3 regions of the Chryseobacterium sp. B21-037 genome follow, and region 1 is predicted to be linked to each of the others. Evidence: riboswitches for the same ligand, from Rfam matches in the RefSeq annotation. Region 1 holds a riboswitch; each other region holds the start of a gene.
The links. A riboswitch is a leader RNA that binds a small molecule or an ion and turns the genes downstream of it on or off. The one in region 1 is predicted to bind cobalamin.

Region 1 (10,104 bases):
TGGATGAAAGCCAGGTTGGGAAAATCCAGTTAGGTCAGGTAGTTCCAATTAGCGTAAATGTTCTACCTGAAGATTCTTTCAGTGGAAGAATTACATTTATTGCTCCTAAAAGTGATGCTTCTTTAAATTTCCCGGTAGAAATTGAAGTTCCGAACAAAGGAAACCTGAAAGCCGGTATGTATGCAACTGCAGTATTCAAAACAAACAACGGAGCTGAAACTCAGAACATGCTTACTGTTCCTGCGGAAGCATTTGTAAACGGGGTGAGCTCTGGCCAGTTGTTTATAGTTCAAAATGGAACTGCCAAATTGATCAAAGTAACGATCGGAAAAGTGTACGGAGATAAAGTACAGATTCTTACAGGTCTTACTGAAGGTCAACAGGTAATTACCAGCGGACAGATCAACTTGGATAACGGGTCAAAAATCAATATTGTAAAGTAGTAGACTTATGAAGTTAGCAGAAATATCGATCAAAAGACCCTCGTTGGTAATTGTATTATTTACAATTCTGACACTGGGAGGTATCCTGAGTTATACACTCATGGGATACGAATTGATTCCGAAGTTTGAAACCAATATGGTAACAATTTCTACGACCTATCCGGGAGCTTCGCCTGCAGAGGTGGAAACTTCCGTAACCCGGAAAATTGAAGATGCCGTAGGTTCTTTGGAAAATGTAAAAAAAGTAGAGTCTTCTTCATATGAAAGTTTATCCGTGATCATGGTTCAGCTGAACGATGGTGCGGATGTGGATTATGCTTTGAATGATGCTCAGCGTAAAGTAAATGCAGTTCTTAAAGACCTTCCGGATGATGTAGATCCGCCTTCACTGAATAAATTCTCATTGGATGATTTACCTATTATTACGATGAGTGTTTCTTCGAATAAATTGAATAACAAAGAACTTTATGACCTTTTAGATAAAAAAATAGAGCCTATTTTCTCCCGTGTAAACGGAGTAGCACAGGTTGATCTTGTAGGTGGACAGGAAAGAGAGATTCAGGTGAATCTTGATGAGAAAAAATTGCAGGGTTATGGACTTTCCATCGGAGATGTTCAGCAGGCTATCCTTTCATCCAACCTGGATTTCCCTACAGGAAGTTTGAAATCGAGAACCACAAAATCTACGATCAGATTATCGGGAAAATATAAATCGATCCAGGAAATGAACAACCTTGTTGTTTCCAATAAAGATGGAGCTCAGGTTCGTTTATCCGATATTGCTACCGTTTTCGACTCTCAGAAAGATGTTGAGAAAGTGGCCAGATTTAACCAGTTTCCGACGATCTTAATGCAGGTTAAGAAACAGTCTGATGCGAATGCGGTTGCTGTATCTGAAAGTGTTCAGAAAACCATAGCAAAAGTAGAAGAAGCGTATAAAGTTCAGGGGATAAAAGTGAAGGTAGTAAATGATACTACGGATTTTACTCTTGAATCTGCCAACCACGTTATTTTTGACTTGTTCCTGGCAATCGTCCTTGTAGCTATTGTGATGTTATTATTCCTTCACAGTATCAGAAATGCCTTTATCGTAATGGTCTCTATTCCGGCTTCGTTAATTGCAGCTTTCATTGGAATGAACCTGATGGGGTATACACTGAACCTGATGAGTTTATTAGGATTATCCCTGGTGGTTGGTATCCTTGTGGATGATGCGATCGTGGTATTGGAAAACATTTACCGTCACATGGAGATGGGTAAAAGTAAGATCAGGGCTGCGTATGATGGAGCGTCTGAAATTGGATTTACGGTTGCTGCAATTACATTGGTAATCGTGGTGGTATTCCTTCCGATTGCAATGAGTTCAGGTCTTGTAGCAAACATCCTTGGACAATTTTGCGTCACGGTTGTTATTGCAACCTTATTATCATTGTTGGCATCATTTACCATTATCCCTTGGTTATCATCGAGATTTGGTAAGCTGGAGCACTTAACAGGTAAAAACTGGTTTGAAAAATTCATTCTTTGGTTTGAAGGACTGATTGATAAATTTACACACTGGATCACAGGCATTCTTGAGTGGTGTCTGAAGTCAACGTTAAGAAGGATATCAACGGTAGTGATCACCTTTATTATTCTGATCTCTTCGTTCATGTTGGTAGCATTTGGTTTCATTGGTGGTGAATTCTTCCCTCCAATCGACCGTGGTCAGTTCTTAGTTCAAATGGAATTATCAAAAGATGCGACTGTTGAAAAGACCAACCAGTTAACTTTAGATGTAGAGAAGTTTTTAAGAAATGATAAAGATGTTGTGGATCTGATTACCACTGTTGGTCAGCAGTCAACAGGTTTTGGTGGAGCTCAGGCAACGACTTATCAGTCTGAAGTTCAGGTAAACCTTACTGATAAATCTGAGCGTGCTGAAAGTACGAACATCAAAGCAGCTAAAGTAAAAAGAGCATTAGAAGAGAAATTTACAGGAGTTGAGTTTAAAACGGCTCCAATTGGTATCCTGGGTGCTGAAAATGCACCGATCGAAATGGTTGTAACAGCTCCTGATAATGCTACAGCAGTAAAAGAGGCAACAAGAATTCTGGAACTATTGAAAAAAGTTCCCGGGGCAGTAGATGCTGAACTATCAACAGATACCGGTAATCCTGAAGTTCAGGTAAATATTGACAGAGATAAAATGGCTTCTTTAGGCCTGAATCTTCAGAGTGTAGGACAAACAATGCAGACAGCATTCAACGGAAACACAGATGGGAAATACAGAGCCGGAGAATATGAATATGATATCAATATCCGTTTCGGTGATGCGAACAGACAGTCTATTGATGATGTTAAGAACCTGATGTTCACAAATCCTAGAGGAGAAAAGGTTCGTTTGAGTCAGTTTGCAGAAGTGAAAATGGGTTCAGGACCAAGCTTACTTGAGCGTAGAGATAAATCTCCTTCCGTAAAAGTAAGAGCAAAGGCGGTAGGTAGACCTGTGGGGGATGTTGCGAATGAATGGGCAGACCAGTTCATGAAGAGCGATAAAAAACCTATCGGAGTGGATTATATCTGGAGTGGTGATATGGAAAACCAGCAGGAAGGTTTCGGTACTTTAGGTATTGCCTTACTGGCGGCTATCGTATTGGTTTACCTGGTAATGGTTTCCTTATATGACAGTTTTGTTTATCCGTTTGTGGTATTGTTCTCGATTCCGCTTGCGATGATCGGAGTTATGGTTATCCTTGCCTTAACAGCAAATTCACTGAACATCTTTACGATGTTAGGGATGATCATGTTGATTGGTCTTGTGGCGAAGAATGCGATCCTGATTGTTGACTTTACCAATGCTAGAAAAGCTGCAGGATCAAATACACACGATGCCTTGATTCAGGCTAACCATGCTCGTCTTCGTCCGATTCTTATGACAACCATCGCGATGATCTTCGGGATGTTGCCAATTGCATTGGCAAGTGGAGCAGGAGCCGAATTTAATAAAGGTCTGGCTTGGGTAGTTATCGGTGGTTTAACATCGTCTCTATTCCTTACCTTGATCATTGTGCCAGTAGTATACTCTCTGTTTGATTCAATTCTAAGAAGAATGGGTCAGCATGAGAAAACAGACTATGAGGCTGAAATGAAGGCTGATTACGAGCACAGAGAACTAAGTGATGACGGATTTACTCCTAAACATTTAGATTAAAATAACAACCTTAATTAACCGAAAAAGCGTATCATTTTTGATACGCTTTTTTGATTGTTCCCTGTGCTGCCAACAAAATTTTAAACTCTATTCTCCACAATAAAAAAGGCTTCCAGAATAAACTGAAAGCCTTCCCTTTTATTTTATACAAAAAATTAATCTGCCATGGCTTCACCTGACTTTCTGTAGATGAAGTTTCCGTAAATGTGTCTTCTTGCAAAACGGCTTGGTGAATCAGCATTTACCATTTTGATATAGGTGTTTCTTGGTACTCCCAGGTATTCATACATCATTCCGTTTAAATGCTGGATCTTCAGAACCTGTTTTTCAAAATAGAAATCGTGAATATTAGATTTTGTAGTTGTTTCTACATATTCCTCCTTATACTTTTCCTGTGTTTCAGGGTTAATGCTCACCAAAAAATGGTAAGCTTCAATCACAGATTTGCTTTTTTCTTCAGCTTCCAGTTTCCCGGCTTCATCGTTGATGAATTTATCAGGATGAGAATCTTTCATCGTATTTCTGTAAATGGTTTTTAACTCCTGTAATGTTACTGTTTTATCTACCCCAAGAAGCTTTCTATGTTCACCAACTCTTTTCATATTTATATATTTTATTGATTTTAAGGATTCTATGTAATTGTTATATCCATAAGTATGAATTCGTACAATACTATTTTATATTCCGTTATATGATCCTTTTTTCGGGGTGCAAAATTAGGTAATTAATTCCAGAAAATCATAACTTATTCATTATTAATTTATTTGAAGCTGTTTGTTATAATAAGAAGATAAGGAAAAGAATTAATAATCTTCATTTTTTATCATATCTAATAAATCTTTGACATTTTTAAACCCGGGAAGATCATTATTATTTTGTTTTAAATCAAAAAGTTTAGTTTCTGTTTTTACTAATGAATTATTTATTAAAGTCTCACTTGTATATTTTGCTAGGTCAGGTTGAGAATCATCATAATAAATTGTGATTTCGCGAATTATACTTTTTTGTGGATTTTTATGATCTTTTATATAATGATTGGATTCAGATTTTAAAATTCGAATAATTTTACCATTACTATCTTTAGTTATTTTGATGGAGAATCCTATTGCACCTACATTTCTGTTTTTTTTATTTTTTATTAATCCAGATCCCTCGACAAGTTTGGTGGGATAATCTTTTGAATAAACATCAATAGTATCCAAATGGCTGTAGTTTTTATGTTTTAGTTCTTTTGACTGACCTAGTAATGATCCTGAAATTGTAATTAAAATAAATAGAATTTTCATATTACTTCTGTAGTTTGGAATTTACAATTTTAATAATTCTAACAGTTCCAATTAACTGAGATTCTTCAAATCTTAAATCCCTGCTGTTTTTAATTTTCTTTGAAAATATTCCTACGGTAAAATATTAACTTCTGCATTTACCAAGTTCCCATGAAAATATAGCTCCTAAGTTTTAAATATAACAAAACATAAATATATGATATTTTGTTTTTCGTGATAAAAATTTCCTACGAATTCTTCTGTAGTCATTGATTTATTTTATTAAACAAAAAAAGCAGAAGCTTACGCCTCTGCCTTACAATATAAAAAAATAATAATCAGTTCTATTATACTTTCTCAGTCGAATAAGCTGCAGCCACTTCTTTCGAAGCTGCTACCATAGCGATCAATGCTTTTTCTGTTTCCTCCCAATGACGGGTTTTCAATCCGCAATCTGGATTTACCCAAAGCTGTTCTGCCGGGATTACGGCTTGTGCTTTTTTCAGCAATGCAACCATTTCCTCTTTTGACGGAACTCTTGGAGAGTGAATGTCATACACTCCTGGGCCGATCTCGTTTGGATATTTAAAGTCTGCGAAAGCATTTAATAACTCCATTTGGCTTCTTGAGCATTCTATCGTGATGACATCGGCATCCATATCGGCGATATTGTGGATAATATCATTAAACTCGGAATAACACATATGCGTGTGGATTTGTGTAGCATCCTCAACACCACTTGCAGAAATTCTGAAAGCTTCTACAGCCCATTGAAGGTAATTTTGCCATTCTGCCTTACGCAAAGGAAGACCTTCTCTGATAGCTGGTTCATCGATCTGGATAATTCTGATTCCTGCTTTTTCAAGATCGTTTACTTCATCACGGATTGCCAAAGCAATCTGCTTACAGGTGGTAGAACGAGGCTGATCATCACGTACAAATGACCATTGAAGAATGGTTACAGGGCCGGTCAACATTCCTTTTACCCATTTTTGAGTTAATGACTGGGCATATTGCGACCAGTAAACCGTCATTGGCTGAGGCCTGTGAACGTCTCCATAAATAACCGGTGGTTTTACACAGCGGCTTCCGTAGCTTTGAACCCATCCGTTTTGAGTAAATGCAAATCCTGCGAGCTGTTCCCCAAAATACTCGACCATATCGTTGCGTTCAAATTCTCCATGTACCAATACATCAATTCCGATTTCCTCTTGCCATTGGATGGTTCTCTGTGTTTCTTCTTTAAGCAGCTGATCATATTTCTGGGCGGTAAGATCTCCTTTCTTGAATTGAGCTCTCCAGCTTCTTACTTCTTTGGTTTGAGGAAAGGACCCAATTGTTGTTGTTGGAAATAAAGGAAGCTCCAATGCGTTCTGCTGTGCTTCTTTTCTCACATTAAAAGGACTGTTTCTCTGTGCGTCACTTTCTGTAGTTACGGTAACACGGTTTTTCACATCCTGATTGTGAATTAGTGTTGAAACTTTTCGGTTTTCAATAGCTTTTTTATTTTCAGCTAATTCCTGTAAAGTATTGTAATCCGGGTTTTCTGAAGCTAATTTTTTTAAGGTAACAATTTCATAAACTTTTTGCCTGGCGAAAGCCATCCATTGTTTGATCTCCGGAGATAGTATATTTTCATTTTTCTCCAGGTCAAGATCGAAAGGAGAATGAAGTAATGAACATGACGGTGCAATGAAAACTCTTTCAGAACCTAATGCTGCAATAGCTTTTTTGATGAAAACCAGAGACTGATTGAAATCGTTTTTCCAGATATTTCTTCCGTCTACGACTCCTAATGAGAGGATTAATGTTTCAGGAATTGCATTGATGACCTCATCCAATTGTTCCGGGGCTCTTACCAGATCAATGTGTAGTGCATCAACAGGTAGAGTAGTGGCCAATGAAAGGTTATCTTTTAACCCATCAAAATAGGTGGTCACAATAAATTTAAGGTTCGGAAACTGTTTGGCAATTTCAGCATAAATGTTCTGGTAAACTTCTTTTGCTTTCTGATCAAGGTCTAGTGCTAAAAACGGCTCATCCAGCTGAATCCATTCTGCTCCGTTGTTTTCAAGCTCTTTTAAGATCTCAACGTAAACCGGAAGCAGATTTTGTGCTAAATCCAATTTATCAAAACCTTCTTCTTTTTCTTTTCCTAATAATAAATAGGTTACCAATCCAAGGATAACAGGCTTTGTATGAATTCCTGCTTCCTTCGCTTCAATAAACTCATTAACGATTTTATGGGAGAATAATTTGAATTGCTGATCTTTTTGGAATTCTGGAACGATATAATGATAATTGGTATCAAACCATTTTGTCATTTCCATGGCTGTAATATCGTGCCCTTCTTTCTGATAACCTCTGGCCATAGCAAAGTAAAGATCTAGCTCATTTGGTGTAATATCCTGATAACGGGAAGGAATAGCTCCAACAGACAATGTCATGTCCAATACCTGATCATAAAAAGAAAAGTCATTGGATGGAATCAGATCAATTCCGGCTTCTTGTTGTAGTTCCCAGTTTTGCTTTCTGATCTTTTTTCCTGCCTCTAAAAGTTCCTGTAACGATGTTTTACCTGCCCAATATAGTTCGCAGGCTTTTTTAAGTTCTCTGTTGCTACCGATTCGCGGATAGCCAAGGATGTGTGTTTGCATTTTCTTTAAACTTTTAATTAAATTTTGGTTTTAAAAGTTCTTATAATGCTTCATAACGCAATCGGGAAATAGTTTTTAGCAATAGAGAAGATACAATATAGACGTAATTTTCCCAGTGAAGAGTAGATTGTTAGGTAACCTGAAATTAATTTTCATAAAAAACATTACGTTTAAACTCAAATAAATTCTGAGTTAAAACCCAATCCAATACGTTCAAAAGTATCATCTGTATGACCAAAAGCTTCAGACCGCGAAAGCATTGTCAATTCGGGACAGGCAGGTCTCCTGACTTGTAACAGTTTTTGTCATCCTTCCCGCTTGTGGCAGTGGATATTCAGGGACAAAAACCTCTGTTGTGTTACTTACAGTTGCGCGACAGCTCGTGATTTTCACACGATTCCCTATTAATCTACCTTAAGTAAAACCTTTTCCGTTTGATGAAGTATGTTAAAGAACAAAATAGGGTGTAAAGGTATTAATTTAAGATGTTTAATTGGCTTAAATGCAAAAATTAAGTATATTATTTTGTTTAAATTGAATTTGTAAGTTATTTATTCTGTAAATTTGGAAATATAAATCGAAAAAAGAATATTATCCTGTGGAAAGACTAGACGATAAAGACCTTCAATTGTTAAGAATCCTTCAAAAAAATGCAAAATTGACCGTTAAAGAATTGGCAAAGGAAATTAACCTTTCTCCATCTCCTGTTTTTGAGCGTGTTAAAAGGTTGGAGCAGGAGGGTTATATCAAACATTATGCGGCTGTCCTGGAAGCCGAGAAACTGAATCGTGGTTTTACAGTTTTCTGTCAGGTTAAATTAAAGATCCACGACAGGTCTGTGGGAAATGAGTTTGTACAGGAAATTACACTGATAGACGAAGTGGCGGAATGCTATAATATTTCAGGCGATTTTGATTTCCTTCTCAAAGTTCAGGTACGCGATATGAAACACTACCAGGATTTTGTATTTAATAAATTAGGTTCCGTCGACTCGATAGGAAGCACACACAGTACTTTTGTAATGGCAGAAGTGAAGAATAACCATGGAGTTACTATATAGAGCAGATCTCTTACTAGATTTTTTTTCCTCTGATCCTGCTTAATGATACAGAAGTGATACCAAGATAAGATGCAATATAATACTGAGGAACCCGGCGGAAAATCTCGGGGGATTGCTTTATAAGCTCATTATATCTTTCCTCTGCAGAATCTTTTATACGGGAAATAAAGAGCTTCTGATATTTAAGTAAGCGTTCCTGTAGATAGCTGTAATAAAGTTCCTTGCTGTCCGGATTATTTTCAATTATTTGTCTGAAATCCTCAATAGAAGTGCTATATACAGTACAGGGTTCTATCGTTTCGATATTATAAATACTTGGAGAATTATAAAACAGACTTTCCCACGACGAAATAAAGTTTCCTTCAAACAAAAATTGAAATGTAATTTCCTTACCGTCATTATTAAGCCAACCTCTGGCAACTCCTTTTTTGAGATAGTAAAATTTACGCGCCATCTTACCTTCTTCCGTTAGCAAGGTTTTGTTGGGTAATTCTTCCTGTTCGAAATTACTAAGGATTTTAGCCAAGGCGTTTTTATCTGGGGACATGCTCAAGAAGATTTTAAATATAATTACTCACTTCAATCAGGTTCTGATCAGGATCCCGGAAGTAGACGGACCTTATTTTGCCTGTTGCTCCGGTTCTGATAACAATACCCTCGATGATTTCGATGTTTTTTTCTTTAAGTTCTTTTAAAATATCATGTACATCTGTTGTGGCAATAAAGCACAGATCTGCAGAACCGGGAGTAGCATGTAGTGCCTTTGGCTCAAATTCATTGCCTTTCTGATGCAGGTTGATTTTTTGGTTTCCAAAAGCAAGCGCTTTCCGGTTATCTCCGAATGAGACCGCTTCAAATCCAAGGATGTCTGTATAAAAAGAGATGGTTTTTTCGATATCAGCTACCGTTAGAACGATATGATCAATGTTTTGAATTTCCATGGTTTTGTTTTTAATGTAAACACTGCATATTTTTTATGCTGTGTTTGAAATATTAATAAAGATAATCAATATTGATCAGACCCCTTCTCAATGGAACAAGGACTGTATCATTGGTATTCATTTCAAAAATGGGTTTTAATTTTTTTCAGCCTGAATGTATTTACTTTATTCAAATCATTATTATCATGTATTGAGGTTTTACCATTCAACCAAAAGGTCTTATAATCTTGATGATTAACAACTTTATATTCTTTTGAATTTCTTCCTTTCTCAACTTTCATATTGATGTAAAGTAAAAGATCATTTATTGGACGATGTAATCCTGCGAAACAACTGAGTCCTAAAACAAAAATAGCAATGGGTAAGTTTGAAAGATCTTTTATTTTTGATTTAATTGTTAAGAAAAACATTAGGGACAAAAGAGCGAAAAATACAATCACTGTATATTTCCAGGAGCTTTCTTCAAAATTTTTGAGATCAGAAGATAAGTAGGTCTCTCTGATCATCGGTTGTAATACAAAATTATGTACAAAGAAAATGATTAG
Region 2 (10,104 bases), 760 kb from region 1:
AATCTCATTTTACGTACGCAGAAGGAAAATGGACCTTGAAGGAATTATTATTACACCTTTCCGATACGGAAAGAGTTTTTCAATACAGGATTTTGGCGATCGCCAGAGGCGAGCAGAAAGATTTACCAGGTTTTGATGAAAATGAATACGCAAATAATTCTCATGCTAATGACAGAAGCCTGAAATCTTTACTGGATGAGTATCAGCTGGTAAGGAAATCTTCTAAGATCCTCCTTGAAAGTTTACAGCCTGATGCTTTGGCTACGGTAGGAAACGCTAACGGAAATTCTATTTCAGCAGAGACAGTAGGTAAGTTAATTGTAGGGCATAATTATCACCATCTGAATGTTATTGAAGAGAGGTATTTACCAAATTTGAAAAAATAGAATGATATTTTTTTATCATTTTTTGGGTGGGCTTTAGCCCACCTTTATTGATTATATGCTCTTGTTATAAAATTGTATTGATGTATTTTTTTATTCCGATGGCTTCAACCAAAACCTAACGGAAAATCCGTATTTTTGACATGTAAATTCAATTTGAAAAATTGTATATAAGAGATTCTTTCTCTTTCATTTTTCTCATAATTCTAAATATTAAAAATGGAAAACATTATCAATATATTAAAATCCGGTGGAACTATTCTTTATCCTACAGATACAATTTGGGGAATTGGTTGCGACGCTACTAATATAGAGGCTGTTAATAAGATCTTTGAGATTAAGAAGCGCGAAAAAAACAAGTCGATGATCATTTTGGTGGAATCTGAAAAAAGACTTCAGGACTTGGTTGATGTTCCGGAAATGGCCTGGGAAATTATTGATTTAAGTGAAAAACCGGTAACTATAGTTTATGAAAATCCAAGAGGCTTACCTGAAGAACTGTTGGCAGAAGATGGAAGTATTGGAATTCGGTTAGTAAAAAATGATTTTTGTAAAAAACTCATCACAAAACTGAATAAACCGTTGGTTTCTACTTCAGCAAATTTTAGCGGAGACAAGAGTCCGTTAAAATTTTCGGATATCTCTCCGGAGATCATTAACATGGTTGATTATGCAGTGGAAGAAGACAGGGAAAAGGTTTCCAGGTATTCCGGATCTTCAGTTATCAAAATCTGGAGTGATAATAGAATCAAGGTACTTCGGGAGTAGAAAACAAGATTTTAATTATCTTTGCAAAATCATTATAACCATTAAGAGAGTGGGAGGTGGAGTCTGTTTAAAATGCATGGAATTTTAAATAAGTCCAATAACCTGGTTTCTTAATGGTTTTACATTAAATAATAAATATGTTCATTAATCTCAATCAAAATAAAAATCTAAAGCTTTTTAAAATCATTTCGGAGGTTGCAGCCCGGAATAATCAATCAGTATATATTGTTGGCGGATACGTGCGGGATTTACTGATGAAAAGAAAAGCGTCTACAGATATTGATTTTGTTACTGAACAAAGCGGAATAGAGCTTGCACAAAGCGTGGCTGCGGAAATTGATCCGAAAATGAAGGTTTCCGTGTTCAAAACCTATGGAACCGCAATGATCAAATATAAAGATCTTGAGCTGGAATTTGTGGGAGCAAGAAAGGAAAGCTATAATGAAAACAGCCGAAAGCCGGAAGTGGAAGGGGGAACATTAGAAGATGACCAGAAGAGAAGGGATTTCACGATCAATGCAATGGCAATTTCTTTAAATAAAGATAATTTTGGGGAACTTATAGACCCGTTTAATGGAGTAGAAGATTTAGAAAAAGGAATATTAAGAACCCCTTTGGAACCGGCACAGACGTATTCTGATGATCCCTTGAGAATGATGAGAGCGGTTCGTTTTGCTTCTACCTTACAGTTTACGATAGAGGAAAACTCGTTATCCGCAATCAGCCAGGAGGTAGAAAGGATTAAAATTGTTTCGAAGGAGAGGGTTATGGTAGAATTCAATAAGATTATGCTTTCTGAAAAGCCGTCTATTGGATTAAGCCTGCTGGAACAAACCGGTCTTTTAAAATACATCATTCCTGAATTGATTGAACTGAAAGGGGTAGAAGAGGTGGAAGGACAGACCCATAAAGATAACTTTTACCATACTTTGGAGGTTGTAGATAATATTTCCGTCAATACAGACAAACTTTGGTTGCGTTGGGCAGCATTACTTCATGATATTGGAAAAGCACCCACTAAAAAATTTGTTGAAGGAACCGGCTGGACTTTCCATGGTCATGAATTTTTGGGATCGAAAATGGTGAAAACCCTTTTCCAAAAGCTTAAACTTCCCTTAGGGCCAGATATGAAGTATGTACAGAAAATGGTCAAACTTTCATCCCGCCCGATCGCTTTGATTACGGATGATGCTTCTGATTCTGCTCTAAGAAGACTTTTATTCGACGCTGGTGAAGATCTTGAAGATCTGTTTACGCTTTGTAAGGCGGATATCACCACGAAAAATTCAAAAAAACAGGAAAAGTTCAAGAGGAACTTCGAATATGTAGCGGTAAAGATAAAAGAAGTTGAGGAAAAGGACCAGGTAAGGAACTTTCAGCCACCTATATCCGGAGAAGAAATCATGGAGATGTTTCAGCTGAAGCCGGGACGTGAAATTGGAATTCTGAAAGAGAAGGTTAAAGAAGCTATTCTTGAAGGTGAAATCCAGAATGATCATGAAGAAGCAAAAAAGTATGTTATTGCAGAAGCTGAAAAGTTAGGATTGATCATCTGAGTCCAAAACTATCAATTGAAAAAAGAAAAAGATCCGGAGATTTCATTTCCGGATCTTTTTTATTTGGATGTTGTCTGGTTTCTGTAGAAGAAATCCGGGCTGCCTTAGGCAGCCCGGAAAAAACACAAATGATGAAAAAAAAATAAAATTTATTAGTCTATTAAAAAGTAGAAACTTCTTAATTTAAATACACGCCATTAGTCCCCTTACCTGTTGTAAAGGATTTGATTTTTGATCCTGAAGTAGTATATACTGTAACTTCACTGTCTTCAGTAAAGTTCTTCACATCAGACGTAAAGATCTTTCCATCTACAACACTGAAACCGTAAAGTGTATAGTATTGTCCTCCGTCTACAGCAGTAATAATAGGAGTTGTAGGAGGAGTAGTTGCCGCCATAACCATTGAGTATACTTTATTTGCTGAAGAGAAGAAATATCTTCCACCATCAATCTGAAGATTGGTAGCATTAGGAATACCTGTCAACGTTGTTGTTTTCGTAATGCTTCCGGTACTTGAAATTTGATAAATATAAGAGTCAGTAGTTCCTGTAGCAATAACATATACATTACCATTATAGGAAATTGTTTTGTTGATGTTTACATTGGGCAATGTAATTACAGATTGTACATCATTGTTCGAAGTATTGATGTAAGTTATTTTGTTTCCGAATCCAAAGCTTGCATTTTGAACAAAAATATTTCCTCCTGCTTCAACAATTCTTTCAACGTTATCCGTGAATGTAATTTTCTTAACAAAAGATAGATCTGAATTTTTATAAATACTTACATATTTAGCTCCCTGATATTTATCATTGGTTACATAGATATTATTATTGGCAACTGCAACATAACGGGGATTATCTATTTGATTGGTAATTTCACCTGCACTTTTAAAAGTATATCGATTTACTACCTGGATTTTATTTGAGTTGTTTAACAAGAGATACGCTTTATCCCCGTTGAATGCCATAGCTTGTAAAACATCACCCAATTGGTTTCCATTATTATTTTTGGAAAAGATGCTGTTTTGACTAAAAGTTAAGTCTCTTGAAACGAAAGTTACTTCTGCATTTGGCTTTCCGAAATTTCCTTCGTTCGAAATTAAATATCCGTTTTCATAAGTTACTACAGGCAAAGTATTATCGCTATCAGTACTACAGGAAATATTGAAAAGTAGTACTACAGCAAATAAAAGTTGTAAAAGTCTAGTTATTTTCATGTTATTTTTTATTAAAAATTTATCGTTGCGGAAATACTGTAATTACGTTTTGGCATCGGATAATAAGACACCGTTTCATAAACAGTATTGGTTAAATTATTGATTTTAAAACCTAAGACATATTTTTTTAAGATCGTTGCTGATACACCCGTGTTCATGACGAAATAAGAATCTATAGCATCTTCTCTTTTTTCATCTGTTGTAGTGTATGTAAGACCATTAAAAACTCCCTGAACATAAAGTTTTAGGAAAGAATACTGATAATCAAAATTTCCAAAAACCTTATGGAGAGGGACATACATCATTTGCTTTTTAGTTTCCTGATTGATGGATTTTGCAAGTGTATATCCTATATTAAATCTAAAATGGTGTTCTTTAAGCTGTTTATCAAAAGTAATCTGTGATTCTAAACCATAAGACTTCACTTTATTGATATTAACTGGGGACCAATATCCGTAAGCTGTCGGCAACCACACTATATTATCCGATATATAAAGATAATACGGACTTAATGCAAGTTTAATATTACCCCATTTAAACTCATGGTCCATATCCATCTGGTAAGACCTTTCCGGTTTTAGGTTTGGATTTCCTCCGGGATTCCAATACAGATCATTGAATGTTGGAAATCTGAAATTTCTGGATACATTTACTCCAAGATTATACCATTGTACCGGACTCCATTTTCCCGAGAATGAGTAAAGCAATGGCGAACTTATATTCTCTACAAAATCCTTTTTAACACCAGCTTCAAAACGCAGATCTTTCGTCGGAAAATATCGTATTAACCCCGCTAAAGAGCCTACATTTCTACTTACATTACCAATTCCTTCAGTTTTTACACCTTGGAGATCAGGCTGATACCCCTCACCTTTGTTTACCTGGAATTCGGTGATGATGTTGACATTAAGTTCAGGTACGATGAAATAATTAAAATCATTTTTAAAGATATAATTTTTCCCTGTTGAACCACTGGTCTTCGGAGCATTGTAATTGCCAAAATATTGGAAATTTTCTTCTGTGTAAGCAGCTTTTAAGCTATTTGAAAATTTATTTTTAGTAATATCCCAGGAAAGTAAGCTTCTGGTGCTTTGTGTCTCGTATTTTGTACGGTTGCCATTCTCTACAAAAATCGGATAATTCTGTGTCGAGTCAAAAAACTGACTTTGCCATGAGATCGTCTGATGTCTCGCAATTTTATAGGAGATTCCAACATTAAAGGTACTGTTAAAGTATTTGCCGTTTCTATTAATATAGTTTTTTTCTTCGACTTTATAATCATTCTGACTGATCGAATGATTTCCTGAGACTTTAAAACTCAGCTTTTCATTGCTGTAGGAGGCCGTTCCGAAATTATTAAAAGTACCAAATGATCCACCCTCAGAATACAGGGAGGCTTTAAAACTTTTATTGAAACCCAGATTATTATTGAGATGTATACTCCCGCCGATTGCACCACTCCCGTATATTACACTTCCGCCACCGGCTTTCACTCCGATCTCATCATATCCGAAAAGAGGAATATTATTAATGTCTCCCTGACCAAGAAATATCGAATTGATATTGATTCCATTCCAAACAAAGGCTGTCTGTGGAGCAGAGGTTCCTCTGAACGAAGGCGAAGAAACTGCACCTCGTCCGTTTTCCTTGATATAAATACTGGATTGGAAACGTAAAAGTTCTGAAAGATTCGTGGAATTCTTTTCAGCATCCTGAGGAGTAATTGGAGTAACCTTATGAAAAAGTTTTACCTTGTTCATCTGGTTGTCAAAAATATAAACGGTATCGATTGCTTTCTCTTGTCCCAGACAAAGAAAATAAGCAGATAACGATAAAAGCAGTACTAAGGTTTTTTTCATACTATTTTACTTTTCCACCGAAAGCAATATATTTTTGATATTATCATTTTGGCAGGTCTCCTGACTTTCGCATTTCTATACCTTCCCGTTTTCACAGTGGTTTCTTATAGAAATTTTAATTGCGATCTACAGTTGCGGGGACAGTCTGGGATTTTCACCCAATTCCCTATTATTTCAATAGCTTGAAAACCAAAATTTTTGCAAAGATAAGTTTTTAAAAAGAAATCTCAGTCGTATCTGTTAATTTGTAATCAAAACAATGGTCTGCAGAAAAAATAACGATTCCCAGAACCTCAGAATTGAGAGTTTCACGATTACAAGAACGTCGAGTCAAAGTAAAATGGCAATAGATCTTTAATCGAATTTACCTTAACGATTTCGTCATTCATACTGGAAAAATAAAGATCAATATTTTCTTTTTGTTTTGTTTCGTATTCAATAAGACTTTGTCTGCAGGCGCCACACGGGGGAATCGGTGGTGTTTTTTCAGAAGATTCTTTAGGGCCTCCTACGATAAAAATCTTTTTGATCTTTTCCTCAGGGAAATTTGCACCTATCCAGAATAGAGCTGTTCTTTCAGCACAAAGTCCGGATGGAAAAGCTGCATTTTCCTGATTGTTACCGGAAAATATTTCTCCGTTTTCAAGTAATACGGAGCACCCGACCAAAAATTGGGAATAAGGGGCATAAGCATTTTCGCGGGCTTGTTTTGCTCTTTCGAAAAGTTTTTTTTCTATATCGTTCAGTTCAGAGCTATTTTTAAAATATTCGTAGCCGATCTGTATATCTTTTTTCATATATTTATTGGAGCCTAAAAAGGGGAGGTAAAATTAGTTCTTTTTAATCACGTGGGCAACCCGGGATTATTTCCTCTTCATTAGTAAAATTCAAAAATTAATAGACAATGTTATATACTCCGATACAATTCAGAAATATTAAACTCTCTAACCGATGGGTTATGTCACCTATGTGTATGTATTCAAGTGAAAACGGAATGGCTAATGACTTTCATTTCGTACATTACGGAAGCAGATCACAAGGTGGTACCGGACTGATAATGATTGAAGCAACGGGTGTTGAACCCCGGGGAAGGATCACTAATAAATGTATGGGAATATGGAATGACGAACAGGCTGAAAAACTTCAGCAGATTGTCAACTTTGTCCACTCCAATTCTGAGAGTAAAATCGGAATCCAGCTGGCACATGCCGGAAGAAAAGGCTCTACCTGGAATAATATTCAAATTCCAGTGGAAGAGGGGTGGGAAACCCTGGCACCTAGCCCGATTCCTTATCATCCTACAGAAAGAATTCCACACGCTCTGACGCTGGAAGAAATCAAAACTCAGGTTCAGAATTTTAAAGAAGCTGCAAGAAGAGCTGTGAAAGCAGGATTTGATATTATAGAGATCCATGGGGCACATGGATATTTAGTTCATCAGTTTTTATCTCCGCTTTCGAATATACGAACAGATGAATATGGAGGCAGCTTCGAAAACAGAATACGATTTTTAATAGAAATAGTAGATGCGGTAAACGAGGAACTGAATGATAATACTGCATTGTTTGTGAGAATCTCAGGAACAGAATATGCTGAAAATGGATGGGATATCGAAAGCAGTGTAGAGCTTGCAAAAATACTGAAGCAGCATAAGGTGGATTTAGTGGACGTTTCAAGTGGTGGGAATATTCATGGAGCAAAGATTGCTGTCTTTGACGGTTATCAGGTCCCTTTATCATCACAGGTAAAAAATAAAGCTGAAGTGAAGACGGGAGCAGTAGGTTTGATCACAAAAATAGAGCAGGCTGAGGATATTTTACAGAAGGGTGATGCCGATCTTATTTTTGTAGCCAGGGAAATTCTTAGAAATCCATATATTGCAGTTCAGGGATCCTTTGAAATGAATGAAAACTGTTTTTTCCCACATCAATATCTAAGAGCTAAAATTTCTTCTTAATTTTAGAAACCAAAATAAAAGTTCAGGAAATGAAGATTGAAGATTTTATGCTACCTTGTCCAAGCAAAAAATTCTTAGGAATTGAATGTTTTGGTTGTGGTACCCAAAGGGCAATTGTTTTAGTCTTTGAAGGAAAATTTTCAGAGGCTTTTCATATGTTTCCTGCGGTCTACACCTTACTTCTTTTTTTGCTTATGGTAGGAGTGAACTTTATTGATAAAAAAAGAAGCTATGGTAATATACTGGTTTTTTTAGCCATTATTAATTCAATTATCATGGTGGTTTCTTATTTTTATAAACATCCTTTAACATTACATTAAATTATTAAAATAACTAACTATGAATCAAAAATTACCAAACGCGACAACCGTACTAGTACTAGGAATCGTCGCTATCCTCGGAAGCTGTTGTTGTAACGGGATTGTAGGTGTAATCTGTGGATTAATCGGAATGAATCTGTACAATAAGGATAATGCGCTGTATCTTCAGAATCCGGGAGTATATTCAGACTATGATAACCTTAAAACAGGAAGAATATTATGCATCATTGGTCTGATTATAGGAGTTCTGAGTCTTGCCTATATGATCTTTGTCCTTTCTACTGTCGGCTGGGACGGATATATGGAGCAGATTAATCAGCTTAAAAATATGGGAAAATAACTTTAATGATATGATCGAACTGAATGACCGCAATTTTGCGGTCATTTTTTGTTGGTGGGTTGTTTGTAATTTTCTTTAATGTAATACGTATATAGGAAATTTTATTGGAAACATGATTTATTTAATGGTATTTATTCATGTAAACCAGTATGTTATTAGTAAATTGAAGTATATAAATTTCAAATATTAATTGTATGAAAGCAGTACGTTTTTTCGGACACAAAGATGTCCGTGTTGTAAATGATATGGAAATCCCAAAACCATCAGGAGAAGAAGTATTATTAAAGATTGGAGGTGCAGGTGTTTGTCATTCGGATTTGCATATTATAGATGAAGGTACAGTTTCAGGTTCTGTTTTTACTTTGGGACATGAGAATGCGGGATGGATTGAAGAAATCGGTTCAGATGTCAAAGGATATAAAAAAGGGGATGCTGTCTTAGTCTATGGACCTTGGGGCTGCGGGCATTGTAAACCCTGTCAGCAATCAAAAGAGAACTATTGTGACCATCAGTCAGAAATGGCGTATGGTGGAGGATTAGGACTGAATGGCGGGATGGCAGAATATATGCTTGTTCCATCGTCCCGTTTATTGGTTCCTATTTATGATCTCGATCCCGTTATAGCTGCACCACTTACCGATGCTGCTTTAACCCCGTATTCAGCGATCAAAAGGTCACTGGATAAGTTGATGGCAGATGAGTATGTGGTGGTGATCGGTGTTGGGGGATTAGGGCATGTTGCACTTCAGATCTTACGGGAGATCAGCGGAGCTGAAATTATTGCATGTGATGTCACAGAAGATAAGCTGGCCTTTGCCAGAGAGCTTGGAGCTTCTTACACCATTTATTCCAAAGATGCTGATGCTGCAGAACAGATCAAAAAGATTACCGGAATAAAAAAGGCTAAAGTAGTATTGGATTTTGTTGGAGCAACTTCGACCATTGAGTTGGGAACTAAGGTTGTAAGCCTTGACGGAGACCTTACCATTGTAGGATTGGGAGGAGGACATTATCAATACAATATGTCCGGATTGCCATTTGGGGTAAGTATGACTAATCCTTACTGGGGCTCCCGGGTGGAACTGATGGAGGTTGTAGGACTTGCCAGACAAAAGAAAATCCATATTGAAATTGAAAAATATAAGCTCGATCAGGCTAATGAGGTTTATGACCGGTTAAGAGAAGGGAAAATCAAAGGCAGAGCGGTCTTGATTCCCTGATATTTAAACTACCAATAAAAAGCCTTCTCTTAATAAAGAGAAGGCTTTTTTTATTTAAAATAAAATCATGAAAGCTTATTTAACGATAAACTTAAGACTGGAATTATCCAGTTTTAAGATATAGATACCTTGCTCAAGATTTTTAATTTTAATTGAATTCCTGCTGTTTTTGAAGGGGCTGTTAATTGTTTCCATTACTTTTCCTTGCAAATTATAGATCTCAGCTTTTTTAATATTCTGAGTTTCTCCTTTTATGAAGATCTCCTGATTTGAAATGGGATTAGGATAAACCTGTAAATCTTTTGACTCAGGCTGAACATCAGAAGAGATACTCTTGCCTTGCTTTCCTGTTCCGGAATAGCAAGTCCAGCTGAGGTTGTCAAGAGCTACACGATTGCTTGATGAATTATTATCCAATGTCACTACTACATTCCCGGAAACATTAATATTATTGATTGTTGTGGTTGCAGTTGTTGCACTGT
Region 3 (10,104 bases), 2.4 Mb from region 1:
AGGAAAAATTAAAAATCATTATTAAATCACATAAATATGAAATAAATGCATTATCGTAACCTTTTTTTTTGTAATTTTAAAATTCTAAAAACTAATTTCTAACATATGAAAACAAATCTATTCGCAGGCCAAAGCATGACGAAAAAAGTAGTCTTGGCTTCCTTACTATTGTTCCTAATGAACACAATGTCTTTTGCACAACTTAACAAAGTGTACGCAAGCAGTCAAACAAACCGGGCATATGGTATCTGTGTTGCTTGTTTCGTACAAAATCCAGAAAATGCAGTAGGTAGTAATGAAAACGACTACTCTACCCTACTTGTTCCTATTGGATTATTGGGAAGAACAGAACAGACTCTGATTTTCCCTACGTCCAATATCCTTGCAGATACGAATAAACTTGTCATTGGTGTTGGTACAGATCAATCTATTCTTACTGCACAATTAATAGGTGGATTATCTGTAGAGACATTTCTTGGCGATGTTTCCAATAATGATTATATGAACATCTTTGATGATGTGCTTAAACTTGGCGGTACAGATGCAAGTAGAGGAGCTCTTGAACTTACTATGAACAAACCTTTCGACCGTGTGAAAATAAGCCTTAACTCAGGATTGCTTAACCTTAATGGAGGTTTCCGTATTTATTACGCTTATCAGTACAAAGATCCACACATCAGCTTAATGGCATACAGCAAGAATGGTCAGGTTACCCTTGATGGAAATGTACCTTTCGAAGGATCTGACGTTGCTTTAATCAATACATCAGGAAAAGAAGTGTATCGTTCAAAACTAAAATCAAAAACGTTTGAATCTACACTACCGGAAGGAGTTTATATTATGACCCTTACCACAAAAGAAGGAAAAATATACTCTCGTAAAATCATGATTAAATAAAAAAACATGTAATAACAACATGTGAAAAATACGGCAGGCTAAAAGCCTGCCGTATTTATTTGTAATCAATTTAGAATAATAATGATCATTCTGTCGCTGAATATTTTCAACTCTACGAGAGTAAGCATTCGGGTAATCAGTTAAAAAACGGATATATAATCTGTTTCATGGTATCTTACAAAAGCCCTTAACCTATATAAAAAACCCCTCTATCACATGATAGAGGGGTTAATTTATAAACTATCCTTTAAGAATTTAATTCTTAATAAATTTTTGTTGATAAACTGCTTTATCAGTAACCACCTTTAGAATATAAATCCCCTTAGTAAGAGTGCTTACATTGATTTGTCCATTACTGAACTGAGTAGGAATAATTTTTCCGGAAGCATCATATACCACCGTATTCAATACTTTATCCTGAGTTTTAATATTAAGAACATCTGTCGCAGGATTAGGATAAATTCCCAATTCAAGCTTTCTAACATCCGCTGTTCCTAATGTAGACAAATTAGCATTTACTACAAGTGATTTTTCCACAAGCTTTCCATTTGAATTAAAGCTTATAACAACTGTAGAAGTTCCCGTACTTTGTGGTGTTAATACCAACTCATCATTTGTATTAATCACAGCATTTACAACTCCTGAATTACTATTGGACTTTACAGTTTTTACAATAGCTAACGAAAGGTTATCAGCATCAGAAACCACTGTTTTAAGGTCGATGGTAGTCGTACTGTTCACTGTAGTTTGTGATGGGAATGTACTTTGTACAACTGGAGCAATAGTATCCGGGAACACGGTAACCGCAGGAAACCAATAATAATCATTTAATATTTTAGTATTGGTAAGAGCTCCTGTACTACTGAATGTATGTACCCAGTTTTTCTGATAGTGTGCTCCATAACCACTTTCTGTTGTATTCAAAATCAATTCATCCGTAACAGGATTTACACGCAAAGCAGCTCCATAAGGAATCTGCTTGTAAGTTCCCGTTTGTCCTGGAATTGCTGCAAAGCTTTCGTTAAATGTTTTATTGGTAACATCAAATTTCACAATCTGGCTACCCGAAGAGAATGCATTAATTGAGTTGATCCAGTACAGCGCATTTTGTTTGGTGCTATACGTCAATCTTCCGGCATACCATGCTCCCCAGTCTCCAATGTATTTAGTGGTAGGAATAGCATAATCTGTCGTTACAAAAGTAGTAGGATGGATATTCACCAATTTCTGTTGCTGAATCGCCCAAACACTTCCATCTTTAGCCTGTACAATTGAATAAAATGCACCTGCAATAGTCTGAACAACAGCGTTGGTATTCGGGTTGATCACAAGAATTCCCCCGTTTTGTGTCACAGCAAATACATATTGCGATGTACGAATCATATTCCCAATCTGACCTTTACCATTAGTTTCGGGCACTAAAGTTCCAACCTGCAAATTATCAATATCAAATAAAAAGATTCCGGTAGTGGTTCCAATATATCCCTTATGTTCATTGACACCTAGGAAAAACCTTCCATCTCCTCCTCCAATAGTATTAAATCCAGCGATCTTTTGCATGGTAGTGGCATTCGCTACAACAAGTCTCCCTCCAGGTGTATATTGTGTATCACCCCCATCAGCAGCCTGTTTCGAAATAAAGTAAAACTTATCACCATAGATCGTTCCATACTGTGTAGTAGCTCCGAATGCTTCATTATTATTTTTGTCACTATATATTCTATAGTTGATCTGTCCATTATTATTTACAAAATTAACAGAGCCATTGGTATGCCCGTACCAATCTTCATTTACCATAAAATAGCCATCTGTAAACGTTGCCGGTGAAGCATAAGCCGATACTGGTGTTAATGTTGTAGAAATTGGCTGATCAACCATTCCCGGATAAAAATTCCAAAGATCCCATGCTCCGTTTTCTAAAGTACGGCTGCTGGCACCTAAACTAGAATATCCAAAATCGGTATCTGTAGGATTCTTCACCCAATAAGACCAGTATCCGGTGGTCCAGCCAGACTTCCAGTGATCATTAGCCGCATCTATCGCTGTATAATCATCGAAATCATATGCTGTCGTATTGATGATACCATTTAAAGGATACAATGGATATGTTACATTGTTATTCTTGTATAATCCATTGGTCCCTTGTCCGTTCAGATCAAAACCAAGTCCTCCGATCGCTGTTCCGAAAGTAGTTCCCTGATACAGCAAAGAATAAAAACGGTGGTCCGCTTTAGCAATGGCCTTTAGCATATCCTCTCCTGTAGCATTTCCATCCCACTTAAATCCCCAAACTAAAGCATCAGGATTTTTTCCATCATTCCATTGGACAACAAAAGCCGCCTTTTTAGAACCCGTCCCCACCCAGTACTGAATATCAGAAAAACTGGTTACGGTAGTTATTGTTTTCAGCCCATTTTTATGTACTGAATTTTGTTTGATGTCATTTCGGGGCACGCCCTGAACTGTGACCTGTGCATTCGTGAAAAATGCAAAGAATAACAGTAATGTTAAAAGATAGATCTTTTTCATTTTTAAATAAATTTATTGTTGAATTTTATTTTATGTATAAATCGTACGCTCCTGCTACTTCCGTAGACACTTCTCCCAGCCAGCCTGCTTCCTGATTGATTCCCGTATGCACTTTTACAAAATCGATCCCCGGAAGCTTTACATATTTCCCGCTCTTATCTACAGCCCAGGAAATATCAATATTGGATGCCTCATCATTATTCGGAGCGTTATCCGCGTATCCAAAGTCATATGATCTACCAATCCAATAAGACCCATTTCCACTCTGATCGTAAAAATTGTTTTGTAATTTAGTTCCTGACAAGCTGTAAGAAGCATCAGAAATCCATAAAGGGAAATAGCTGTGGTCATGGAACTCGTTTTTGGTTTTAAATCCGGTATTCCCCTGGTTATCCTGCCATTTAATATATTCGATATCAGTTTGCCATGGCTCACTTCCGGGAACAGGAAGTTTAGTTTCATTGGGTTTGAAATAAGTGATGCTGTAATTCTTTACGGTTGTATTTTTAAAATATTCGCTTCCAGCAATTTCGTACCACTCATTATCATCAGGTTTCCCGTTTTTATTTCTGTCATAAGCCACCATAATAATTCCCGGCTCACAAGAACCCGAACGTGGATCGTTAGCATTATTTCCCCAGAAAGCATTTCCAAGAATCTTAAAATCCCGGCCGTTCATATTTGGAATCGTATGATCAAACCCAAAAACAACATAGCCCCCGAATCCTCCTAAACTGATCATTGTGGAATTTGAGCCGATTAAAGATTCCCTGGCTTTTTGCAACATAGTATTGGCTGTATTTCCAGCAAGATATTCAGGAATTTCATTGGTAAACTGTCCTATTGCAGGGCGGAAATCCAGTACACTGGCAATATATTTACTGTAGGAATCTGTCTCCTTATTTACACTAATGGTAGATTGATATGTTTTCACATTTCCATTTTGTTCTATTTTCAGTGTCAGTGGATATGTTTTCGCGTAAGGGCTGATAAAATCGAGTTCGGATCCTTCAGAAATAATGGAATCTTTAATACTCCAGGTCAGTTTACCAGGAACATTTGCGGGAATATTCAGTACCTTAAAACGATTGATCGTGTAAGACTCTTCCAATCCCTTAAATGAAGACTCTTCATCTCTGTCACTTTTACATCCTGACATTCCGGTTAAAAGAAATATAACCAGTACAGCAGGTATTATTTTTAAAATTTTTCTGTCCATATCTAAGATTCAGTTATTTATATAAAAAGGTAAAGTGAGCCGGAATATTCCCTCCTTCCGTTTTCCATTTAAAATGACCACTTTTATTAAAGCAATAGACAAATCCCGTGGATACATAATTCCTCGCATCGGTAATATAAATATCCTCAGTAATGGGATTTACAGCAATTCCATAAGGAGCCTTGATTGCATCTGCATATTCCTGATCGATAATTTTATCAGAAATCACCTGTTCGGTATTTACATCAATAATTCCAAAAGTTTTAGTGTAAGAATGGGTATTATAATTGAATTCATTTCCATAGTAATAAAGCTTATCATTCACAATGGTCATTTCACTCACTGCGAGATGAAAATCTTTTTTCACAGTTCCAGTTGCTGCATCAACGAGGAATAAACTTGACGGTACATTGTAATAATCTCCTCTTGAGCTTACATACAAATCCCCGTAATTATCCTTTTTAAGGCGGTGAAGGTTGATTGCAACATTTATTTTTTTACTTTCTGTAAATGTATTGAGATCGATCACAGAAACAGTTTTATCATAATTTGGAACCATATACCCTCCTGAATTAGCTACAAAAAGCTGGTTTCCCACAATCTCAATTTCTTCAGGCTGATATCCTACGGTAACTTGTCTTTGAATGGCCAGGGAAGTCGTATCAATCTCCACAACTTTTCCTTTAGGAGAATTAGGATTAATATCAACCGGCCCAGCGTAACTGCTGGCATAGGCTTTTCCATCTTTGAATTTAATGTACCTGCAGTTTTGTAACTGGATTGTTTTGATTCGCTTTGCTGTTTTTGCATCCAGCACCTCGATTTTATTGGATACATTCACCACAACATACAATTTACCTCCGTAAATCTGAATATCATTTCCCACATCGCCTAATTCTTTGACAACATTGGGATTAATTTCTGCATAAATATTCCTTCTGTAGTTTCCTGTTGTATAATCAAAAAAATCAAGTGTGCATTTATTGCTCCCCATATTTCCTTCATTCAAAACATAAAAACCTTTGATTGCAGTATTTTCCGGTTGTGTAAGACCCGTCTCAACTTCTTCTTTCGGAGTGTATTCATCTGTTCTGCATGACAGTAATGAAAACGCAATGAATAAGAACACGTAATAGCTTATTTTTTTCATAATGTATAGCTTACAATAAGTTTAAAATTTCTTCCTGGCATTGGATAGTTCCTTACCACATCATAGTGCTGATTCAAAGTATTATTGACCTCAAAGCTTACCTTGAACTGGTGAGAATACCAGTTAAACTTTTTCTGAATCGATAAATCGTGCGTATACCAGGGTCTGATGAGATTATATTCAATATTGTTTTGTTGTGCATCATAACGTTTCCCCGTATACATAAAGCTATAATTAAAGCTCCACTCCTTATAATCAGCCATCAAAGTAAAAGTTCCTGAATGCCATGGCACATAAGGAATCTGATCTCCATAATATGACTCTCCTTTTTCAGTAAAATCGCGTGCACTTTGGTAGGTATAGCTCAACAATGGCTTCAATATTACTTTCCCAAGGTCCAGCTCAGCCTGTATATTCACATCTGATCCTATGATCTGAACATCTCCAAGATTCGTCATCATCCATCTGAAAAGATTGGTTGTGGGTACTGCAATGATCTTATTTTCCACTTTGTTATAATACCCGTCTGCCTTGAAGTAAATACTTTTCAGAACCTGATGGTCGTAAGTCTTCTGATAAGTAAAACCTATGTCATATTGATTGGTAAATTCAGGTTTAAGAAAAACATTCCCAATCATGGTATAGTACAGGTCATTGAAAGTCGGCATTCTAAAAATCCTTTTATAAAATGCTCTCACTGTTAAATTCTTAAAGGCCAGTGGCTGGTAACTCAAAAATACAGAGGGTGTCCATTCACTCTTATCCGGCGACTTTGAATTACGTTCAACATTCTCCCGAATAAAAGTGCCTAAAACACTTCCAAGAAATTTAAACCGGTTCCATTGGTAAGTGGTTGCAAAAGCAACCAATGAGGTATAACGTGTGGGAAATGAGAAAAGCTTAAGATCGGAATCCAGATTATTATACTGGAAATCAACATTAGCACTAACATCCCAGTTTGGTGTAATTGAGTAGATATTGGAAGATGATAAATATAATTCTCTCTGGATATATGTATTATCTGTTTTTAAAGCTGTTTCAGCTACATTTACCGTATCCATATACCGGGTATAGTCGTAGGCAAATTTAGCTTTGAGCTGAGTCTCAAATTTTGGAAATATTTTTTTCCTCAGGTGAGCCTGAACAAAATAATTTCTATCAAGTAATTTTTGTCCTTTCGGATCAAAACCATTATTCACAATTGCTGAGGGAATCCCACGATCTGAAATATATCCGTAGCCCCGGACATTCCAGTCTCCATTATTCAGATTTCCCTGCAGGCTGGTCTCAAATCTTTTGGCAGTAATATAAGAATCATATCTTGTTGCAATTGTATCATTGGCTATAGTACCATCGGGGCGTTTTTTCTGGTATTTGTATTTATATTGTCCGTCACTCTGTATAAATTCGGAGCTGAAACTTGCGGAAATTTTATCTGAAAGCTTTTGCTCCAATCGAAATGACGGGTTGAAAAGATCGATTGAGCTGTTTTTTATTCTAAGTACAAGATTCGTTTTTTTATTTCCGGAGAAATAAGGAGTCTTGGGTTGGAGATAAATTGAGCCGGAAGATCCAAAATCTTTTGCAGGCTGAAAGATATCACTTTTCTGTCCGTTGTATAATGAAATTTCTCCGATATCATCCAGCGAAAACTTTCCCAGATCGATAACCCCGTTTTGTGCGTTTCCCAATTGAATCCCATCATAGAAAACACCGACATGCTGGCTACCCATGCTTCGGATATTAACCGTTTTCAATCCGCCAATTCCACCGTAATCCTTGATCTGTACTCCCGAAAAATAGCGTAATGCATCGGCTACGGACTGGCTGTTCAACCTTTCCAGCTGTTCTCCTGAAAGAGTTTGAGCGGGAAGAATTTCTTTAAAATCTTTTTTATAAATGGTAACCGGAAGGATCCCTTTTTCCTTTATACTATCTCTTGACTGAGAAAAATAAAGCTGGTTAATTAGCACAAGGATTGTGATAATTATTTTTTTAGTTGTAAAAGTAAATTTCGGTTCCATTAGCTCATTGAGAATAATCTTGACACTAATGGATATAAGAAAGCAGCAATAACATTGTACAGCCATAGCTGCACAGAAGCATTGTTGTCCTTAGCTTTATTCCACGAAAGCATCAAACTTTAATCTTCTGGCAGGTCTTCTGACTTACTCCATTTTTGAAATCCTTCCCATTAAAAACAGTGGATATATACATCAAAAAATTTTGGTTTAGAGTTTACAGCAGCGGGTCTGTTCCGGATTTACACCGGATTCCCTTTTAAAAGCCTTTTACAGCTCACCAGATTCCGGCAAAGATAGAAAATTCTTCTTAGAAACAATATTATACTTAATAAAATGATTTTCAACAGAATAAAAACAAACATTCCGTTACATGAGTAACGGAATGTTCATTTGATTTTTATATCCCAAAGTTAATAAACACACTGAATCTGGATTTAGCTTCAATGTTTCCACCCGCTAGGTTTGAATAGGCCGGAAGCATCAGTTCACTACCCAGGCTCCATTTGCTATAAGAAAGTTCAAAACCTAATTTTCCATATAAAGCACTTCCGGCAGTATCCGGTAAGGCTTCATCAAATTGCTTATTCCTATCATATACTTCTCCCTGTAATCCGGCTTTCCCGGAAAAGATCATTTTTTTGTCCGCATGAAGCTGATAAAATCCGGTAGCTGCATAGTTCCATTGGTTTCCAAACTGATAATACTTCTTATTTTCACCTTTAACAGTATAATCCGTATTAACAATTACTGCAACTTTGTTCTTTTGGTATTTATAGTTCACAACCATCTGATAATCCCAGCTTCCTGTTCCCAATTGGAAACTCGGATTCACTCCCGTAATTCCTTTTTCATCAAATCTTCCTAACGGAACTTTTATTCCTAATCCTCCATTTAATTGGTGAGATGCATCTTTAGAATTGATCAGCTGATAAATACCCATTACATTCAGATCCCCCATTCCATTAATTCTGATGTCTCCCTGCATTGTTTTTTTTTCATGAAACTGAAAAGGGAGACTCCCGTAAACACTCAGCTTTTTCGTAATGGGAACTTTTCCCCATAACTGGATGGTATTGAAGTACTGATCCTGGGTGAGATCATTCACAAAAAGGTTTTCTTTGGCTTTATAATGCTGTGCAAAATATTTTATTCCTATAAATTGAGGATTAAGCAAAGACTCAAATCCTGATGATCCATTTCCTGCAGCACAGCCACAAGCATCACAATCATCATCAAAAAATTTGCTGGGGTTAAAACTATTTTCAGGAATATACAAACTGTCTCTTATGGGTTCTGCGTAGGCTATTTGGCATAAAAATAAACCCAATCCTATTAAAAAAATATTTTTCATGTTCGATTAAAATTTATTCTGAGAATTTTGGGTTGGTAACAAAATCTTTATCAGATAGAGTTTTCAGGAAAGCAATAATGGACTGCTTCTCCGCATAGTTCATCGTGAGTCCGATATGTCCGTTTTGTTTAAGCAGCGGATCAAGGTTAGGATCGTCCTCTACATTATCCGAGTAAAAATTAAGAACAGCATCCAGGGTATAGAATCTCCCGTCATGCATATAAGGAGCTGTATATTCCACATTCCTTAAGCTGGGCACCCGGAATTTCATCCAATCTACCTGATCCAATGTTACCCTATAACGCCCGGCATCCTTAAACTGACTATTGTAATACATCCCTGTATTGCGGAAGCTTTCATCCGTAAACAATTCTCCGCTATGGCATGAGGAACATTTCTGCTGGAATAGTGCCATTCCCTTCGTTTCCGTTGTAGTAAAAGTTGCTTTTCCCTGCTTATACTGGTCATACTTAGAATTAGCAGAAATCATCGTTACCATGAATTGTGACAAAGCCTTCAAAACCCTTTCCCCTGTAATATATTCATCACCATAAGCGGCTTTGAAAAGATTTCTATACTTACTGTCGGCATTTAATTTAGCAATCACTTCAGGCATTGAACTATCCATTTCGTTTGCGTCGGTAATAGGAATAATGGGTTGCTCATTAAGGTTATGAATTACCCCATCCCACATATATCGTTTTAAGAATGCCATATTCTGGATAGGAGGGGCATTGCGTATTCCGATCCTGTCTTCCACGCCATGGCTCACATTATGCCCATGGTGCGTAAAAGCATTTTCCTGTATATGGCAGAATCCGCACGAAATGGTATTATTTCGGGAAAGCCTTCCTTCGTAGAATAATTTCCTTCCCAGCTCTACTCCATTTTTGGTGACCGGATTCCCAGTTTTATCAAACGTCATTTCAGGAAA

Region 2: it holds a riboswitch for cobalamin, as region 1 does, so the genes downstream of both, MTQ00_RS10195 (TonB-dependent receptor plug domain-containing protein) here and metE (5-methyltetrahydropteroyltriglutamate--homocysteine S-methyltransferase) in region 1, are expected to answer to the same signal.
Region 3: it holds a riboswitch for cobalamin, as region 1 does, so the genes downstream of both, MTQ00_RS17835 (TonB-dependent receptor plug domain-containing protein) here and metE (5-methyltetrahydropteroyltriglutamate--homocysteine S-methyltransferase) in region 1, are expected to answer to the same signal.

The regions. Positions count from the first base shown of each region.
Region 1 is NZ_JALGCB010000001.1:1,568,359-1,578,462, reverse strand. It holds gene MTQ00_RS06930 (efflux RND transporter periplasmic adaptor subunit) at 1-443, shown strand, start outside; gene MTQ00_RS06925 (efflux RND transporter permease subunit) at 451-3,636, shown strand; gene MTQ00_RS06920 (KTSC domain-containing protein) at 3,792-4,238, opposite strand; gene MTQ00_RS06915 (hypothetical protein) at 4,440-4,922, opposite strand; gene metE (5-methyltetrahydropteroyltriglutamate--homocysteine S-methyltransferase) at 5,249-7,558, opposite strand; cobalamin riboswitch at 7,817-8,002, opposite strand; gene MTQ00_RS06905 (Lrp/AsnC family transcriptional regulator) at 8,157-8,618, shown strand; gene MTQ00_RS06900 (Crp/Fnr family transcriptional regulator) at 8,632-9,165, opposite strand; gene MTQ00_RS06895 (VOC family protein) at 9,179-9,559, opposite strand; gene MTQ00_RS06890 (hypothetical protein) at 9,682-10,104, opposite strand, start outside.
Region 2 is NZ_JALGCB010000001.1:2,331,834-2,341,937, reverse strand. It holds gene MTQ00_RS10215 (DinB family protein) at 1-386, shown strand, start outside; gene MTQ00_RS10210 (L-threonylcarbamoyladenylate synthase) at 603-1,151, shown strand; gene MTQ00_RS10205 (CCA tRNA nucleotidyltransferase) at 1,289-2,707, shown strand; gene MTQ00_RS10200 (hypothetical protein) at 2,886-3,926, opposite strand; gene MTQ00_RS10195 (TonB-dependent receptor plug domain-containing protein) at 3,938-5,785, opposite strand; cobalamin riboswitch at 5,819-5,994, opposite strand; gene MTQ00_RS10190 (cytidine deaminase) at 6,100-6,582, opposite strand; gene namA (NADPH dehydrogenase NamA) at 6,690-7,742, shown strand; gene MTQ00_RS10180 (DUF2752 domain-containing protein) at 7,772-8,062, shown strand; gene MTQ00_RS10175 (CCC motif membrane protein) at 8,082-8,402, shown strand; gene MTQ00_RS10170 (NAD(P)-dependent alcohol dehydrogenase) at 8,597-9,622, shown strand; gene MTQ00_RS10165 (endonuclease) at 9,698-10,104, opposite strand, start outside.
Region 3 is NZ_JALGCB010000001.1:3,999,164-4,009,267, reverse strand. It holds gene MTQ00_RS17855 (T9SS type A sorting domain-containing protein) at 106-897, shown strand; gene MTQ00_RS17850 (T9SS type A sorting domain-containing protein) at 1,153-3,426, opposite strand; gene MTQ00_RS17845 (cell surface protein) at 3,452-4,645, opposite strand; gene MTQ00_RS17840 (YncE family protein) at 4,659-5,795, opposite strand; gene MTQ00_RS17835 (TonB-dependent receptor plug domain-containing protein) at 5,792-7,819, opposite strand; cobalamin riboswitch at 7,932-8,116, opposite strand; gene MTQ00_RS17830 (transporter) at 8,217-9,170, opposite strand; gene MTQ00_RS17825 (cytochrome-c peroxidase) at 9,184-10,104, opposite strand, start outside.